4 regions of the Arthrobacter sp. Z5-13 genome follow, and region 2 is predicted to be linked to each of the others. Evidence: riboswitches for the same ligand, from Rfam matches in the RefSeq annotation. Region 2 holds a riboswitch; each other region holds the start of a gene.

Region 1 (4,206 bases), 1.5 Mb from region 2:
TGACGCCGGTGAAGCGGAAGCTGATGAGCAGGGGACTGCAGTCTTGGGCGACGGCGTTACGTCGCGCCGCCGTCGTCGTCGCCGCCGTGGTGACCAGGACATTGAACTTACCGGCGGGGGAGACGACGATCCTCCCAACACGGTAACGAGGGTCCGCGCACCGCGCGCCGTCACAGAGGCTCCGGTGAGTAACCGCGTCACCAGCGTCAAGGGTTCCACCCGCCTTGAAGCGAAGAAGCAGCGCCGGCGCGAATCCCGTGACACGGGCCGCCGGCGTACGGTCATCACTGAAGCTGAATTCCTGGCACGCCGTGAATCCGTTGACCGGCAGATGATCGTCCGCCAGCGCGACGACAGAATCCAGATCGCAGTTCTCGAAGACGGCGTTTTGGCCGAGCACTTCGTGTCCAAGACCCAGCAGGATTCACTGATCGGCAACGTCTACCTGGGCAAGGTCCAGAACGTGTTGCCGTCCATGGAAGCTGCGTTCGTCGACATCGGCCGCGGCCGCAATGCCGTGCTGTACGCTGGCGAGGTCAACTGGGATGTTGCAAGCCTGGAAGGCAAGCAGCGCCGCATCGAGAACGCACTCAAGTCAGGCGATTCCGTGCTCGTGCAGGTCACCAAGGACCCCGTAGGACACAAGGGAGCCCGCCTCACCAGCCAGATTTCCCTGCCGGGCCGCTACCTGGTCTATGTGCCGGGCGGTTCCATGACCGGAATCTCACGCAAGCTTCCCGACGTCGAACGGAACCGGCTCAAGCGGATCCTCAAGGACCGCCTGCCCGAAGATGCGGGCGTCATCGTCCGCACTGCGGCCGAGGGAGCTTCCGAAGAAGAGCTGACGCACGACATCAACCGCCTCCGCGCACAGTGGGAGGGCATTGAAAGCCAGGCGACCTCCACGAAGGTCCTGGCGCCGGAACTGCTCTACGGGGAACCTGACCTCACCATCAAGGTGGTCCGTGACGTCTTCAACGAGGACTTCTCGAAGCTGATCGTCTCCGGCGAGGAGGCCTGGGACACCATCGAGGCCTATGTGACCTACGTGGCACCGGACCTCGTTGGCCGCTTGGAAAAGTGGACCAAGGACCAGGACATCTTCTCGGCCTGGCGCATCGATGAGCAGATCCACAAGGCACTGGACCGCAAGGTCTTCCTGCCCTCCGGTGGCTCCCTGGTGATCGACCGTACTGAGGCGATGACGGTAGTGGACGTCAACACGGGCAAGTTCACCGGCAGCGGCGGAAACCTCGAAGAGACCGTCACCAAGAACAACCTGGAAGCTGCCGAGGAAGTCGTCCGCCAGCTGCGCCTGCGGGACATCGGCGGCATCATCGTTATCGACTTCATCGACATGGTCCTGGAGTCCAACCGGGATCTGGTGCTCCGCCGGATGGTCGAGTGCCTGGGCCGGGACCGGACCAAGCACCAGGTGGCTGAAGTTACCTCCCTGGGCCTGGTCCAGATGACCCGTAAGCGGATGGGTACCGGCCTCCTTGAGGTCTTCGGCGAGCAGTGCGAGCATTGCGCGGGCCGCGGCGTTGTCACGCATGACGAGCCCGTGGAGCACCGCAGGGCCAACACCGTTGCAGCAGAGCACTACGTGCCGCGTGCCGAAGTGCAGCCTGCTGCGCGGACAGAGCGCAAGCGGCGTCGCGGCAAGGGTGGACAGGCCCTGGGCGAGCCACTGACCCTTCCGGCACCCGTCCACGCTGAACCCACCGACGCCGAACGCCACGCTAAGGCCGAGGCTACCCGGGCAGCGTTGGCCAACATTGCCGCCGCCGCGCATGCAGCCCACCTTCATGACGACGACATTCAGGCAGCCCGTGCCAGTACAACCGGTGCAGAACGGGAAGCTGTCCGCTCGGAATCCGTTGCCCAGGCACCTTCCCGCTCGCGGGAAACGTCGCGGGCGCAGGCAGCTGAGCCCGTTCAGGCGGGTTCCGAGGCCGGGCGAAGCGGCCAGGGCGAGGAGACGTCCGGTGGACGTCCCGCCGCAGTCCTTACCTTCGGCGGTGAACGAGTGGTTCTGCCGTTCGTGGACCACGCGGGTGAAGCGTCCACGGGGACACCAGAGCTGACCCTGGATCTGCTGGCTGAGGCCTTTGCCCACCTTGGTGAACAGAGCGACCAGCCACAGGAGACTGAGGAAACGCGGAAGCCTGAGGAAACCCAAAAGCCTGCCACCGCGGCGGCCACTGCCTCAGAGGTACGTGCGGCTCCGGCCACGGCAGGTTCTTCCTCCAGGCGGGGACGCCGTAACCGCAGCGCCAGCCGTGCGCAGGGAGCCGCGAACGAGACCGCCGTCGAGCAGAACCAGGATGCGCCTGCCGCCACCGGTTCCACTCACGCGGCCAAGGCTCCGGAGGCGCCCGCCAAGCCGGCCGCCTCGGCAGGGGAGCCCATCATCCTCGGTGTGGGAGTGCCTGCCTCGGAGCTGTAAAGAGTGGGTGTGTCAATGCCCCTGCAGTCAATAGGCGTTAGGTAGGGCTGAAGCCCGGACCGGAATCACCCGGTCCGGGCTTCAGCTGTTTAACATTCCCCCGCACCCGCTAGGCTGGGTTCCTGACACGGGGTGCCGCGCAAAGGGCCGGCTGAGATCCAAACCCGTTGAACCTGTCCGGTTAGTACCGGCGAAGGGATGTCTCCTTTGTCCTCTACGTTTTTGCAGTCACCTGCGGCTGCCGATACTGCCCCAGCGGTTCTCCGCGCCATCCCCCGAGTACTGGCGATAGCTGGCTCAGACCCGTCAGGCGGTGCCGGAATACAGGCAGACCTGAAGAGCATCGCTGCAAATGGCGGCTACGGAATGGCAGTGGTTACGGCACTCACAGCGCAGAACACCCAAGGCGTCCGGGCCGTCCATGTGCCGCCCGCTGCCTTCCTGGCCGAACAGCTGGAGGCCATCAGCGACGACATCGTCGTGGATGCCGTGAAAATCGGGATGCTCGGAGACGCTGATGTCATCGGGGTGGTCAGGAGCTGGCTCACTAAGGTGCGTCCCGGCGTCGTGGTCCTGGATCCTGTCATGGTGGCCACCAGCGGGGACCGGCTGCTCCAGGAATCCGCCGAATCAGCACTGCGTGCGCTGCTGCCGCTTGCTGATCTCCTCACGCCCAACCTCGCAGAACTCGCCATGCTGCTGAAGGAGCCCCTGGCGCCGGATTGGGAAGCGGCACTGGAACAGGGCAAACGCCTTGCCGCCGTCACCGGCGCCACCGTATTGGTTAAGGGTGGGCATCTCGACGGCGGGGAGTGCCCGGATGCCCTCGTAAGCGCCGTGGCAGGGCTCGAGGCGGAGGTGGTGGTGGTTCCGGGTGACCGTGTGCCAACGAGGAACAGCCACGGAACGGGATGTTCACTTTCGTCAGCTTTGGCGACGGCCCAAGCGCGGCTGGGAAACTGGGAAGAGGCCCTTCGGGAGGTCAAGCCCTGGCTCCGTGGAGCCTTGGAAGAATCAGACATCCTGGAGGTGGGCAGGGGAGCAGGTCCGGTTAATCACTTCCATCACTTCCATGACTTCCATCAAACCCCCGAAGTCGTGCTCGAAGGGCAGCCAGCAGTGCAGCCCGGAAAAGCCTTCATGGCGGAGCTGCGCGAGAGCGCTGACCATCATTTGTCATCCATATACCGTCTCGATTTCATCCGTGGCCTCGTTGAAGGCTCCCTACCCGAAGAGCAGTTCGCCTACTACCTCAGCCAGGACGCGATCTATCTGAACGGATATTCGAGGGTGCTCGCAAGGGCATCCGCGATGGCTCCCAGCGAAGAGGAACAGCTATTCTGGGCGCGGTCCGCCCAGCAGTGCCTGGAAGTTGAATCAGAACTCCACCGCAGTTGGCTCAGCACCCGCCCCGTCCAGTCAGTGCTGGGGCCAGTGACAAAGTCATACGTGGACCACCTCCTGGCCAGCTCGCTGGCGGGAAGCTACGGCGTGCTTATTGCTGCTGCTTTGCCATGCTTCTGGCTTTACGCAGAAGTAGGAGCCACTCTTCACGCGGAGTTCCAGGCCACCGGAGCTCCGGCGGGACATGCCTACGCCGACTGGCTGCGGACTTATGCGGACGAGGAGTTTGCCGCCGCAACACGCCAGGCCATCGGGTTTACCGAGAGGGCCGCACTGGCAGGTTCCGAAGCCGAGCGCCAAGCAATGGTGGTGGCGTTCGGGCAGTCCTCCCTCTACGAGGTGGAATTCTTCGA
Region 2 (4,206 bases):
GCTGCCCTTCGGACCGCAGGTGGAGGGAACCGTCGGGAAGGACTTCGAGCTTCAGATCTGTGGCCAGATGCTGGTGGGTCCCCAGGTAGTCCACAATGCGGCCCGTTTTCTTGCTGTAGATCATGGTGGCGTCAAAGCGGCGTTTCTTGCCCGGCTTCACAGTCATGGTCCGCACGAAGGTCACCGTCGGGCGCCCCAAGCCGTCAAGGTAGGGGTAGTTTTCGATGGTGAAGGGGATGTCCTTCCCCTGGTCCGGAAAGAGGATGTTCCGGAAAGCGCCGAGGCGGAGGAAAGGGACGGTCCACCATGCCCCGCGGCGCACTTCCGAGAAGATACCGGTGCCGATGCACGCATAGCCTGAGGCGAGGTCCACGCCGAAGCGCCGCTGCAGCATCGGGTGTAGCCGGTGGAAATCCGGGCCCAAGGCGGTGGCGAAGATGGAGGTCATGCCCGCGCTCCCTCAAATTGTGGCTGCGTCCTGTGGCCCGGATCCGGCAGCGTCTTCAGTGACGCCGGGGCTTCCGCTGAACCTCTGTCCGGTGGCTGACGAAGGCATCGTCTTGCTCTGGGCACCGTTGGATGGGAGGGCAGCGTCAGGGCCGCAGCTGCCAGGACCAAGCCGAGCGCTGCAGCGGGGGCCCTGGCCGGGAGATTCAACGCTTCGGGACTCTTTGAGGAAGCAGCCCGGGGACGTTCCGCAACAGCATGGCGGAGGAGCGCCGCCGCTCCTGCGAGGCCGGTGGCGCGCGCGGCAGCGTCAAGGAACCAGGCGTTGCGGCTCTTGGCCGGATCAACGCCCGATTCAGTCCACATACGGAGCCGGTCAAAGCTTAATGCTGTGGCCCAGCCGAGGCCGGGGCGGATCAACCGGGCGTCCAGCTTCCGGCCAATGGCACCCATGCCGGGAGCGTAGTTGTAGCCGGTGATGAAGCGGATGCCCTGATCCACGGGTACGTAGCGCCAGTAGCCCGAGCCCGGGCCGATCGGCGAGAGAGGGTTGCTGGTGGAGAATTTGAGTACCGACGTAGCTTGTCCGCCTGCTGTCGTTCTATGCCCCAGCGATGTACCGGTCCCGGTGATGGCGTAAAACGGCAGCTGGAATTCATACCGGAACTGTGAGTGCCCGTCGCTGCCCACGCCGGTCGAGATGATCCTGGAGAACCGGAGATCCCAGCGCGGATGCCGGGCCGGGTTCTGGCTCAGCTCCCAGAGGTTGTCCATGGACGATCGCACCAGGATCTCCACATAGATCTGCCGGCCGCTTCGCGCTTCATTCGTACGTGTTGTTTCCCCCATCCCAGGATCATAAGGGGTGAATAGGCCGGCAGCTGAAGTACCGTATCCCGCGGGAACGTGCTCCACGGAAACGCAGGAGTCCTACGCCGCCGATTGTGACATCCGCACAGGAACCCCACCACCGCCCAGGTGTAAACTGGACAACGCCCACAAGGGCAGATTGATTACGACAGGGGAGCGCCGCCGTCGGGCATCACCGGTTTTCCGGGAGTGCGATGGATGGGCGCTGAGAGTGCGGACAGCCGCAGACCCTCGAACCTGATCCGGTTAGTACCGGCGCAAGGGAGTCGAGTTCTCAGAGTGTCCGGCAGAAGCGGCGCGATTCCGCTCCAGCCGGGGAGCACTTTCCCCTCCTGTTCCTCAGGAGGAAGACATGACTGGAATTTCTGCAAAGCAGACCCCCACAACCAGCAAAAAGAGCTGGCGCGTTGTGGACATCGTGGTGGCGGCACTGATCGCCGTCGCCGGTGGCGTGATCTTCTGGGCTTGGTCCCAGGGCGCCAACGTTATTTCCGCTCCGCTCAATGCGGTTTACCCGCCACTGACCGGTCTCTACGCCGGTGGCTGGATGATCCCCGCAGTGCTGGGAATGCTCATCATCCGCAAGCCAGGCGCGGCCCTGTTCTGCGAGACCGTTGCGGCTACGGGTGAACTCCTCATGGGTTCGCAGTACGGCACCACTGTGCTGATTTCCGGCCTGCTGCAGGGCCTTGGCGCGGAACTGGTGTTCGCGGCCTTCGTGTACAAGAAGTTCAACCTGCCGATCGCTTTGCTGGCCGGTGCCGGCGCAGGCTTCTTCTGCGGCCTGAACGACTCCTTCGCACCATGGGGCTGGAACATTGCTTACGCAGCCGGTGACAAGGCCGCTTACATCCTGTTCACCGCCATCTCGGGTGCCATCATTGCCGGGGCCCTGTCCTGGATCGCCACCCGCGGCCTCGCCAAGACCGGAGTTTTGAGCTCCTTCGCCTCCCGTAAGGCTGCGACGGAGCCCGTCTTCTCCTGATGACACCGATTCGCGACGGCGGCGTCCGCCCCGCCGGGGTAACGGCACAAGGCTGGGCCTGGCGCCATGCCGGCAGGCCCCGCCCCGCCGTCCAAGGGCTTGACCTGGACATCCGGCCGGGGGAGCGGGTGCTCCTGCTTGGCCCGTCCGGTGCCGGTAAGTCCACGCTCCTGCACGCCCTCGCAGGGGTGCTCGGTGACGCGAACGACGACGACGGCGAGGCAGGGGACTCCGACGAGTCCGGTTCGCTGCTCATCGACGGCCAGCCTCCACGTGCGCAGCGTGGGCGGGCCGGGCTTATGCAGCAGGATCCCGAAACGCAGGTGATCCTGTCCCGGCTCGGCGACGACGTCGCGTTCGGTGCCGAAAACCTTGCAGTGCCCCGGGCAGAAATCTGGGCCCGTGTGCATGAGGCGCTCGACGACGTCGGGCTGGGTCACTTGCCATTGGACCACCCGACGTCGGCTCTCTCCGGCGGGCAAAAGCAGCGCCTGGCGCTCGCCGGCATCCTGGCCATGCGTCCCGGGATCCTTCTGTTGGATGAGCCCACCGCCAACCTTGATCCTGCCGGGGTGCTGGAAGTCCGCGACGCCGTGGGCCGCTGCCTGGAGAAAACCGGAGCAACGCTGGTGGTTGTGGAGCACCGTGTTGCGGTGTGGAAAGACCTCGTGGATCGAATCGTTGTGCTTCAGCCTGGAGCGTCGAATGACGGCGCGGTGCTCATTGACGGAACCCCGGACCAGGTCCTGGAGCAGGCAAAAGAGATGCTGATCAGGGCGGGGGTCTGGGTTCCTGGCCACATTCCGGCAACCCGCCCGCGGGGCTCGGCTGCCACCGCAGCGCTGCCTGGCGGAGCAGATTCCGGCCAGCTGCTCCTTGCCGCGGAAAAGCTTGCCGTCTCGCGTGAACGGCCCCGGCGTCGTGGCTTTAAGACGCTTCTTCCCACCCCGGTGCAAAGCGGCATCTCGGCGCAGGTCCGGGCCGGCGAAGCGCTCACCGTCACGGGACCCAACGGCTCGGGAAAATCCACCTTTGCCCTCACCTTGGCAGGGCTGCTGAAGCCCGTGGCCGGAGCGGTGTCGGCCACCCTCGAGCTCAGCGCGGGCGCCGGGATTGACCCGTACAAGTGGAAGGCAGAACAGCTGATTTCCAGGATCGGCACGGTCTTCCAGGAGCCCGAGCACCAGTTCGTGACCGGCCGGGTCCTGGACGAGCTCCTTTTCGGCCCCAAACATCTGGGCCATGGCGAGGAACGCGTGGACGAACTCCTGGAGCGGCTCAGGCTCACCTCCCTTGTGGACGCCAACCCCTACACGCTGTCCGGCGGCGAAAAGCGAAGGCTCTCCGTGGCAACCGTCCTGGCTGCCCACCCGCAGGTGCTGGTCCTGGATGAGCCCACCTTCGGCCAGGACGCCAACACCTGGGCCGAACTTGCGTCCTTCCTCTCCGAACTCCTGGACGCCGGCGCGGCAGTGGTTTCCGTGACCCACGACCAGGAATTCTCCTCGGTCCTTGGCGGCACGGAACTCGCCCTGGGAACCCCCGAAATGGCAGCATCATGAGGGAAGCCCTGACCCTGCGGGGGGATTCGCTCCTGAGCCGCGCCAATCCGCTGGCCAAGTTTGTGGCCGTCTTCCTCATCACGCTGGTCCTGGCGTTGTCCATCGACTGGGTCTCGGCGACTGTGGCCCTGGGCTTCGAGTTGCTGCTGTTTCCGCTGGCCGGTCTGACTCCCATTCTCCTGTGGCAACGCGGCTGGCCCCTGATCCTTGCGGCCGCCCTGGGAGGCTGGAGTACCGCCATTCTGGCTCCAGACACCGGACAGATACTGCTCGACGTCGGCATCTGGTCCATCAGCGCGGGTTCCCTCGAGCTGGGGATGGGATTCATGCTCCGGGGGCTGG
Region 3 (4,206 bases), 1.1 Mb from region 2:
AAGCTGCGGTGTTGCGATAATCCGGTAGCCGCCGTCGGGAAGCTGTTGGATTTCCTGTTCGGGCATGTTCAGGCTTGCACCCTCTCTGCCCCGCTCCAGTTCGACCCGCTTGATGCCCACTTCCTTGAGGAGTTGCAACAAGACGGGCGCGGTGCCGGCATCAAGTTGTGCCTGGGCCTGCCTGTAGCTGAGCTTCGCCCGGCTCCGGACCGTTGCCCGACGCACCACTACGTTCAATACTTCGGCCGCCTGATCGAGTTCGAATTCCCAGACGAAGGCCGAGCAAAGCTGCCCCTCCAGCAGGCTGCCGGCCTGCTCGCTGATTACTTCGGGATGCAAGGGGATCCGGCCATCTGGCGCGTAGAACGTCTGGCCGCGCCGACGGGTTTCTGCGTCCAGGGGACCGCCCGGTTCCACAAAGGACGGGACGTCGGCTATGGCGTAATAGACCTTGTAACCGTCGCCGGCCCTGTCGATAAAAACAGCCTGGTCAAGGTCGGTGGAGGACGCCGGATCAATGGTGATGAACTCGATAGCCGTCAGATCCAGGTCCGGAAGGCGGTGGCCGGCCACTGCCTTTTCAGCTTCTTTGAGGGCCTCGTCCGGGAAGGCTCCGGGCAGCTCCAGACGCGTGCGCAGAGCACTGAGCGCCTCGGCCAGCTGGTTGCTCTGAGCGTGAACACTGGGAGCAAGACGATGATGTGACACGAAAATCAGGTTAGCCCGATTTGCGCCATTAGTCTTGGACCATGAGCACTTCCCCCACAGACAACGCTCGCCGGGACCGCTTTCTGACGGATCTCCTCGGAGTCATGGCCTACGGGGAGCTTTCCGCTTTTGAGCGATACTCTGCGGACGCGCGCTACTCACCGACCCTTCACGACCGTGCCGTTTTGGGCAGGATTGCGGTGCTGGAATTCCAGCACTTCGAACTGGTCAGTGCAAGGCTTGCCGGAATGGGAGTTGACGCCGAGGAAGCCATGCTGCCATTCCAGCCTGCCATTGACCATTTCCATGACCGTACGCGCCCGGCTGACTGGTACGAATCCCTGATGAAGGCGTACGTGATCGACACTGTTTCGGCAGACTTCTACCGAGCCGTGGCCGAGTACGTGGAGCCTGAAAGCAGGCAGCTGATACAGCAGGTCCAGTCAACGGAAGACGTCACCGAAATCCTGCGTACACGGCTCAAAAAAGCGTTGTCCGATGATCCCAGATTGGCCTCCAGGCTGGCATTGTGGGGCAGGCGGTTGCTGGGGGAGGCCCTCACCCAGGCGCAGCGGGTGGGGTTCGAACGCGCATTCCTCTCAGGCCTTATGGTCAGCCCGGGCAATGAGGCACGAGATGCGGGCTCCCCAGCGGCCGCGGGCCAGGACGACACCGAGGCCAAACATATGGTTACTGCCTTGATAAAGGAGCTCGCGGCGAACCATTCCCGGCGCATGACCCAACTTGGCCTGACAGGCTAGCAATCAGCTTTCGGACGATCCTACGAGCCGGACAATCGCATATCAGCCGGGTCAGGCCCCGGCGTCGAGCACTTGCAGGATAGCTTTGGCAGCGGCCGCAGGATCATCGGCCTCCGTGATGGCCCGGACCACCACTACACGCGAGGCGCCGGCTGCTACCACCTGCTCCACGTTGGTGAGGTCGATGCCGCCGATGGCGAACCAAGGCAGGAGTATGCCGTCAACAGTCATTTGGTCTGCCGCGCGGATCGCGTCTGCTGCATAACTGACCAGCTCAAGCCCGACGGCTGCCCGTCCGGGTTTAGTGGGAGTGGACCAAACCGGCCCTACACAGAAGTAGTCCAGGCCGGTTCGCCCCGGTGAAGCGGCGATGGCGGCATCGATTTGCCCTGGCGTGTGAGTGGAAAGGCCGATCACTGTTTCACTGCCGACGAACGTCCTTGCCGAATGCAGCGGAAGGTCCTTCTGGCCAAGGTGCAACACCGGGGCGCCGGACAAGGACGCGATGTCGGCCCTGTCATTGACCGCCCAAAGCCGTCCGTGCCGATGCGCCGCCGCCTGGAGTACTTCCAGCAGTTCCAGTTCCTCCGCAGCTTCCAGCTGCTTGTCCCGCAACTGGATGATGTCGACGCCGCCTGCATAGGCGGCGTCGATAAAGTCCTCAAAATCCCCCCGACCCCGGCGGGAGTCGGTGCAGAGGTACAAGCGGGCGGTGGTGTGGACGGCAGGCTCGGTCATGGCACCAGCCTAGTTCCTCTAAACTGGGGGAGTACCGCGGGAGCCCGCCGCAGCTGTCACAAACTGCCGGGCTGAGAGGGCTTCAGAGCCGACCGCTTGACCTGATCCGGTTAGTACCGGCGTAGGGAAGGAATCCAGTGCTCTCCCACCCAGCACTCTCTCCGTCTTCCAGCGGCTCTATGAGTGTCCCCGCCCCCGGCTCAGATATCAGCGTCGATGTCGCAGTCATTGGTGGCGGAGTGGTTGGCCACGCCATTGCGTGGGAAGCGGCAAAAAGCGGGCGATCCGTGGTGCTGGTTGACGATGCCCCCGGTACCGGTGCAAGCTGGGCTGCCGCCGGGATGCTTGCCCCGGTCAGCGAACTGCACTATCAGGAAGAAGACCTGCTGGAACTCATGCTTGAGGCCTCGTCCCTCTGGCCGGAATTCGCAGCCGGGCTTGCCCCTGACCTTGATCAGGCAAATGGGGCAACTGAAACGGCTAAAGCGGACGCAGGCACCGGATACCTCACCCCTCCCACGCTGACCATCGGCGTTGACCCTGCAGACCGCCGTGCGCTGGACGATCTCAGGCGGGTGCAGGCGGCGAACGGGCTCACCGTTGAACCGCTGACAGTCCGGGAAGCCCGCTCCATTGAGCCGTTGCTCAGTCCCGGGGTCTCCTGTGCCTACCGCATTGCCGCTGACCATCAGGTTGACCCTCGAAGGCTCCTGGCCCGGATCGCTGCAGCTCTTGCCGATCCCGAGCGGGCCGGAGGAACCTGCAAAATGATCCCGGCAAGGGCCTCCGGCCTGCGATGGGACGGCGGCCGCGCAGCCGGCGTCGTACTGGCCGACGGAAGAGCCATCAATGCAGGCGAAACTGTCCTGGCCAACGGCTTAGGGGCCGGGAGCCTGGAAGGCCTTCCGCCGGACCTTAGTCTTTCCTTGCGGCCTGTGTACGGGGATATCATCCGGCTCCGGGTGCCGGCTCACCTGCGTCCGCTGCTGAACTCCACGGTCCGTGGCCTGGTTCATGGTGTGCCGGTGTACATCGTTCCCCGGGATGACGGGACCGTAGTGATCGGAGCTACGCAGCGGGAGGTAGCCCTGGAAGAAGGCGCAGCAGAAGCAGCGGTCTCCGCTGGAGGTATTTACCAGTTGTTGCGGGACGCGCAGGCACTTGTACCGGCAGTGGCCGAACTCGAGCTGCTGGAATGCACCGCCCGGGGGCGCCCGGGAACTCCTGACAACGCCCCGCTGCTCGGAAGGGTGCAGGACCGAACAGGCGACTCCGGCATTCTGGGCCTCATTGTTGCAACAGGATTCTTCCGCCACGGCATACTGCTGGCTCCTGCAGCCGCGTCGATCTGCCTGCAGCTGATGGAGGGCCGGTCCGATCCCCGCTGGTCAGCGTTCCACCCTGGACGATTCTCCCCACGCTTCTCCACCGGCCACGTCCCTGGCCACCCCGATCCGGCAACAGCCGCTACCTCTCTGCAGTAAGGAACAGCATGAATATCACCCTGAACGGTGCGGCGCGTGCCATTGATGACGGCGGCTCGGTGACCACACTGGTCTCCCTCGTAACAGGCAAGAGTCTTGGCCCTGACGGCCAGGCAGCCGACGGACAGAAACTTGGCGTTGCGGTTGCCCGCAATTCCGAAGTGGTTCCCCGGAGCCGGTGGTCACTGACGGCGCTCGCTGACGGCGACGACGTCGAACTGGTCACTGCGGTACAGGGAGGCTAGGCACGTGCACCAGGACCCTACTCCAACAGGAAATGCAGGAAAGATGATGCTGACCAACACATCCAGTCCGGCCGACCAGGCGACTGACGGGCTGACCATCGACGGCGTCACGTTCGATTCACGGCTCATCATGGGGACCGGTGGTGCTCCAAGCCTTGACGGGCTCGGCGCCGCTTTGCTGGCCTCGGGAACGGAACTGACCACCGTGGCAATGCGGCGGTACTCGCCGGCCCAGACGGGTTCCCTCTTCCAGCTCCTCGTGGACCACAA
Region 4 (4,206 bases), 1.4 Mb from region 2:
ACGGCCGAACTACCTGCGACCGCCGCCCACAGGTCGCTCATGGAGCCGCTGTTCGATGTCAGGCACCAGCTTGGGGACGAAGACTTCCAGCGGGAATTCGTCCGCCGTGCTTTTTCAGCGGAAACACCCGGTCCAACTACGCCAGAGGCGCGTAAGGCGGCGAGGCGGCTCCGGCTGCAGGCTCCGCCCTGGGAAGCGCCACTCCACATCGTGCCGGGGGTGCCAACCCTGGTCCTCACAGGAGGGTGGGAGCCACTCTATGAGGAGATTGCCGCCTACCTGCGCGAAACCGGCGCCCTTCACCGCACTGCCGCGGGAGGGCACCGGCCTCACGATTCCGTCGAGGGAGACGGCATCATCCGGTCATTCCTGGCTGACGTCAGCCGGCGTCAGCACTCCCGGGCTTCCTGAGCCCACCAGGGGAATTTGCCGGAACCAGCAATTCAGGCAGATACACCTTCCCGCCAGCAGCCAGGAACTCCTGGCTTTTCTCCCGCATACCGGCCGTCATTGCAGCATTCTCTGCAACCTGTGCTTGTGCCTCCGCGGACCCGAACTCGTTCCGAATATCCTGACTGATCCGCATGGAACAGAACTTGGGACCGCACATGGAGCAGAAATGGGCGGTTTTTGCCGGTTCGGCCGGCAGAGTCTCGTCATGGAAAGCCTCGGCCGTTACCGGATCAAGTGAGAGTGCGAACTGGTCCCGCCAGCGGAATTCGAACCGCGCTTTGGAAAGTGCGTCGTCCCGCTCATTCGCTCCGGGGTGGCCCTTCGCAAGGTCAGCGGCGTGAGCGGCGATCTTGTAGGTGATGACACCCGTCTTCACGTCGTCTTTGTTCGGCAGGCCCAGGTGTTCCTTGGGAGTCACGTAGCAGAGCATGGCGGTGCCGTACCTGGCGATCTCCGTGGCTCCGATGGCAGATGTGATGTGGTCATAGCCCGGGGCGACATCGGTGACGAGCGGGCCAAGGGTGTAGAAGGGTGCTCCCTTGCAGAGTTCTTGCTGGCGTTCCACGTTCTCCCGCACAAGGTGGAAGGGGATGTGCCCGGGGCCTTCCACCATGACCTGGACATCATATTCCCAGGCACGCTGGGTGAGCTCGGCAAGAGTGTCCAGTTCGGCGAACTGCGCGGCGTCATTGGCGTCCGCTGTGGCACCGGGCCGCAGTCCGTCTCCCAGTGAAAACGCGACGTCGTACATTGAGAAAATATCGCACAGCTCATCGAAGTGGGTGTAAAGGAAGTTCTCCTCGTGGTGGGCAAGGCACCAGCCGGCCATGATCGAGCCGCCACGGGACACGATGCCCGTAACCCGGTTGGCAGTCAGCGGGACATAGCGAAGCAGGACGCCGGCGTGGATGGTCATGTAGTCCACGCCCTGCTCACACTGTTCAATGACGGTGTCCCGGAAAATCTCCCAGGTCAGCGCATTGGCTTCACCATTGACCTTCTCCAGCGCCTGATAGATGGGAACGGTTCCGATCGGCACGGGGGAGTTTCGGATGATCCATTCGCGGGTGGTGTGGATGTCGTCGCCGGTGGAGAGGTCCATCACGGTGTCGGCACCCCACTGTGTGGCCCACTGCAGCTTGTCCACCTCTTCGGCAATGGAACTTGTCACCGCCGAGTTCCCGATGTTCGCATTGATTTTCACCAGGAATGCCTTGCCGATGATCATGGGCTCGGACTCGGGGTGGTTGATGTTGTTCGGGATGATGGCCCGGCCTGCGGCCAACTCGCTGCGGACCAGCTCAACGTCGCAGTTTTCGCGGAGTGCCACAAAACGCATTTCCGGAGTGATGATGCCCTGCCGTGCGTAGTGCATCTGGGTGACTGTCCTGCCGCCGACGGCGCGGCGGGGCACCGGCTGTGCTCCCTTCCATTCCGCTGAAGCTGCTCCCCGACGGACAGCCGAGCGGCCGTCGTCGAGCAGGGTGCGCTCCCGTCCGCTGTACGGCTCGGTGTCCCCACGGACTTCAATCCATTCTGAACGGAACGGCCTGAGCCCGACCACCGGGTCGCTGCCGGGACCGGCCGTCCGGTAGATGTGGAAAGGACCGTTTTTATCTCCGTTGGGGGAGTCCTCCAAGGCGATCGCAGTCACCGGCACCTTGATTCCGTTTTCTTCATCGGAGAGGTAGGTGAGGGAGTGTGACTTCAGGGACTGTGTTTCGCCGGATGGACTTTGGACAGGGCTGTGCTGTGGTTCTGGGGTACTCAAGGGAATACTCACTTCCTTCGCCGGCATTACCCGGACAGGTTCAACGGTCGCAAGCTGCGTCAGCCCGATCTCAGCCCCTGCAAGGGCACCCGTGTGGTCGTAATGAAGCTATCACACCGGTGCCTTCCGCAACCGGCAGGACGGCAGCTTCCGCCCTCCGAGGGAATATCGTGCTGCAGTCCGCCGCTAGGCTTTTGCCCATGCCGAAAATCATTGAGTTCAGCGGAGCCGTGCTCACGTCCCCTGATGCGGAGCGCCACGGCATGTGGGCTGTAGACGGGAAGTTGACCTTTCATCGTCCTGCAAGGGACCCCGACGTCGTCCTCGATGGCTGGGTGCTGCCGGGACTCACCGATGCGCATTGCCACATAGGTCTGGGCCCGGAAGGTGAAGTGCCTGACCACGTGGCCGAAGCCCAGGCAATGCTGGACCGGAATGCCGGAACTTTGCTGGTCCGCGATGCCGGCTCGCCCAGTGAAACCGCGTGGCTGCAGCAGCGAAGGGACATGCCGCGGATCGTCAGGTGCGGACGGCATGTTGCCAGGTCCCGCCGTTACCTGAAGAACCTCGCCCTGGAGGTGGAGCCCCGGGATCTGGCGGAAACTGTGAGGAAGCAGGCCCGCGCGGGCGACGGGTGGATCAAACTCGTGGGGGACTGGATAGACCGCGGGGCCGGGGATCTCGCGCCCAGCTTTCCTGCCTGGGCGGTGAAGGATGCTGTCCTCGCGGCACATGAGGAGGGTGCCCGGGTGGCCGCCCACTGTTTTGCCGAGGACACCCTGGATGACATGCTCGACGCCGGGGTTGACTCCATTGAACACGGCACCGGCCTCCTGCCGCGCCACATTCCCCGCTTAGTGGAGCAGGCTGTTCCCCTGGTTCCCACGCTGATTAATGTCGCCACTTTTCCAGATATCGCCGCCAGGGCCGATGGGAAGTTTCCTATCTACGCCGCCCACATGCGTTCCCTGTGGGAGCGGCGGAGCGAGCGCGTCCTGGAGGCATTCGAAGCAGGGGTGCGAATCCTTGCCGGCACAGATGCGGGAACAGTCATAGCGCACGGACGGATTGTGGACGAAGTCCTCGCCTTGAACGCAGCCGGACTCCCTGCCGCCGCCGCGCTGGACTCGGCGGCGTGGGCGGCACGCGCCTGGCTGGGCGCCGAAGGCGTGACGGAAGGTGCCAGCGCCGATGTGCTGGTATGCGCCGAAGATCCCCGCGAGTCCTTGACTACCTTGAAGACGCTCCGGAACATCGTGCTGAGAGGGGAAGTGCTTCTTTAGGGAAGTGCCTTTCCTCCGCGTTGCGCCGCACAGGGAATAAATTGAAGCTTCAAGTAATTTAACTCTGTGAGTGCAGGTCGCCGATCCCCGGGCGGCCCCGGATCAGGAGTGAATTATGACCACGGAAACGAGCAGCCAGGACCTGCTCCCCGCCGACCTCACCATGGGCACAGTGATGCTCAAGGTGCGGGACCTGAAACTGATGACTGACTATTACCAGCGCGCACTCGGCCTGGAAATCGTGGCCGAGCAGGATGGTGGGCTCTATCTGGGCCGCCGCCACCAACCGTTGGTTCACCTCGCTTCGGCGCCAGGACTCGCTGTTCCTGCCCGCGGTGAAGCAGGCTTGTTCCATACGGCCTTGTTGTTCGAGGATCAGGCAGCCCTTGCAGCCACCGTGGCCACAGCCGCCCGGTACGAGGCCCGCTTGTTCACCGGCAGCGCGGATCACCTGGTGAGCGAAGCTTTCTACTTCAACGATCCTGAAGGAAACGGTATCGAGCTCTACTGGGACCGCCCCCGCGAGGCATGGTCCTGGGACGGCAAGAACGTCGTGATGGACAGCTTGCCCCTTGCCCCTCAGCACTATCTGCAGCGCCACCTGACTGAAGAGAGAGTCTTCGGACAGCGTGAGTCGGGTGCCGGCGTCGGGCACGTCCACCTCCAGGTAGGTGACGTCCAGACGGCCCAGGACTTCTA

The links. A riboswitch is a leader RNA that binds a small molecule or an ion and turns the genes downstream of it on or off. The one in region 2 is predicted to bind thiamine pyrophosphate.
Region 1: another riboswitch for thiamine pyrophosphate. It lies ahead of M1E02_RS08790 (bifunctional hydroxymethylpyrimidine kinase/phosphomethylpyrimidine kinase); the one in region 2 lies ahead of M1E02_RS01565 (ECF transporter S component).
Region 3: another riboswitch for thiamine pyrophosphate. It lies ahead of thiO (glycine oxidase ThiO); the one in region 2 lies ahead of M1E02_RS01565 (ECF transporter S component).
Region 4: another riboswitch for thiamine pyrophosphate. It lies ahead of thiC (phosphomethylpyrimidine synthase ThiC); the one in region 2 lies ahead of M1E02_RS01565 (ECF transporter S component).

Annotation. Positions count from the first base shown of each region.
Region 1 is NZ_CP096460.1:1,850,682-1,854,887, forward strand. Features, by position in the region: gene M1E02_RS08785 (Rne/Rng family ribonuclease) at 1-2,449, shown strand, start outside; TPP riboswitch at 2,568-2,665, shown strand; gene M1E02_RS08790 (bifunctional hydroxymethylpyrimidine kinase/phosphomethylpyrimidine kinase) at 2,648-4,206, shown strand, end outside.
Region 2 is NZ_CP096460.1:347,075-351,280, forward strand. Features, by position in the region: gene M1E02_RS01555 (DUF4166 domain-containing protein) at 1-448, opposite strand, end outside; gene M1E02_RS01560 (hypothetical protein) at 445-1,296, opposite strand; TPP riboswitch at 1,458-1,599, shown strand; gene M1E02_RS01565 (ECF transporter S component) at 1,670-2,302, shown strand; gene M1E02_RS01570 (ABC transporter ATP-binding protein) at 2,302-3,864, shown strand; gene M1E02_RS01575 (energy-coupling factor transporter transmembrane component T family protein) at 3,861-4,206, shown strand, end outside.
Region 3 is NZ_CP096460.1:1,413,298-1,417,503, forward strand. Features, by position in the region: gene M1E02_RS06725 (RNB domain-containing ribonuclease) at 1-708, opposite strand, end outside; gene M1E02_RS06730 (ferritin-like fold-containing protein) at 750-1,469, shown strand; gene thiE (thiamine phosphate synthase) at 1,521-2,207, opposite strand; TPP riboswitch at 2,234-2,353, shown strand; gene thiO (glycine oxidase ThiO) at 2,387-3,691, shown strand; gene thiS (sulfur carrier protein ThiS) at 3,700-3,936, shown strand; gene M1E02_RS06750 (thiazole synthase) at 3,980-4,206, shown strand, end outside.
Region 4 is NZ_CP096460.1:1,760,974-1,765,179, forward strand. Features, by position in the region: gene M1E02_RS08305 (alpha/beta fold hydrolase) at 1-411, shown strand, start outside; gene thiC (phosphomethylpyrimidine synthase ThiC) at 380-2,224, opposite strand; TPP riboswitch at 2,220-2,327, opposite strand; gene M1E02_RS08315 (amidohydrolase family protein) at 2,425-3,507, shown strand; gene M1E02_RS08320 (VOC family protein) at 3,623-4,206, shown strand, end outside.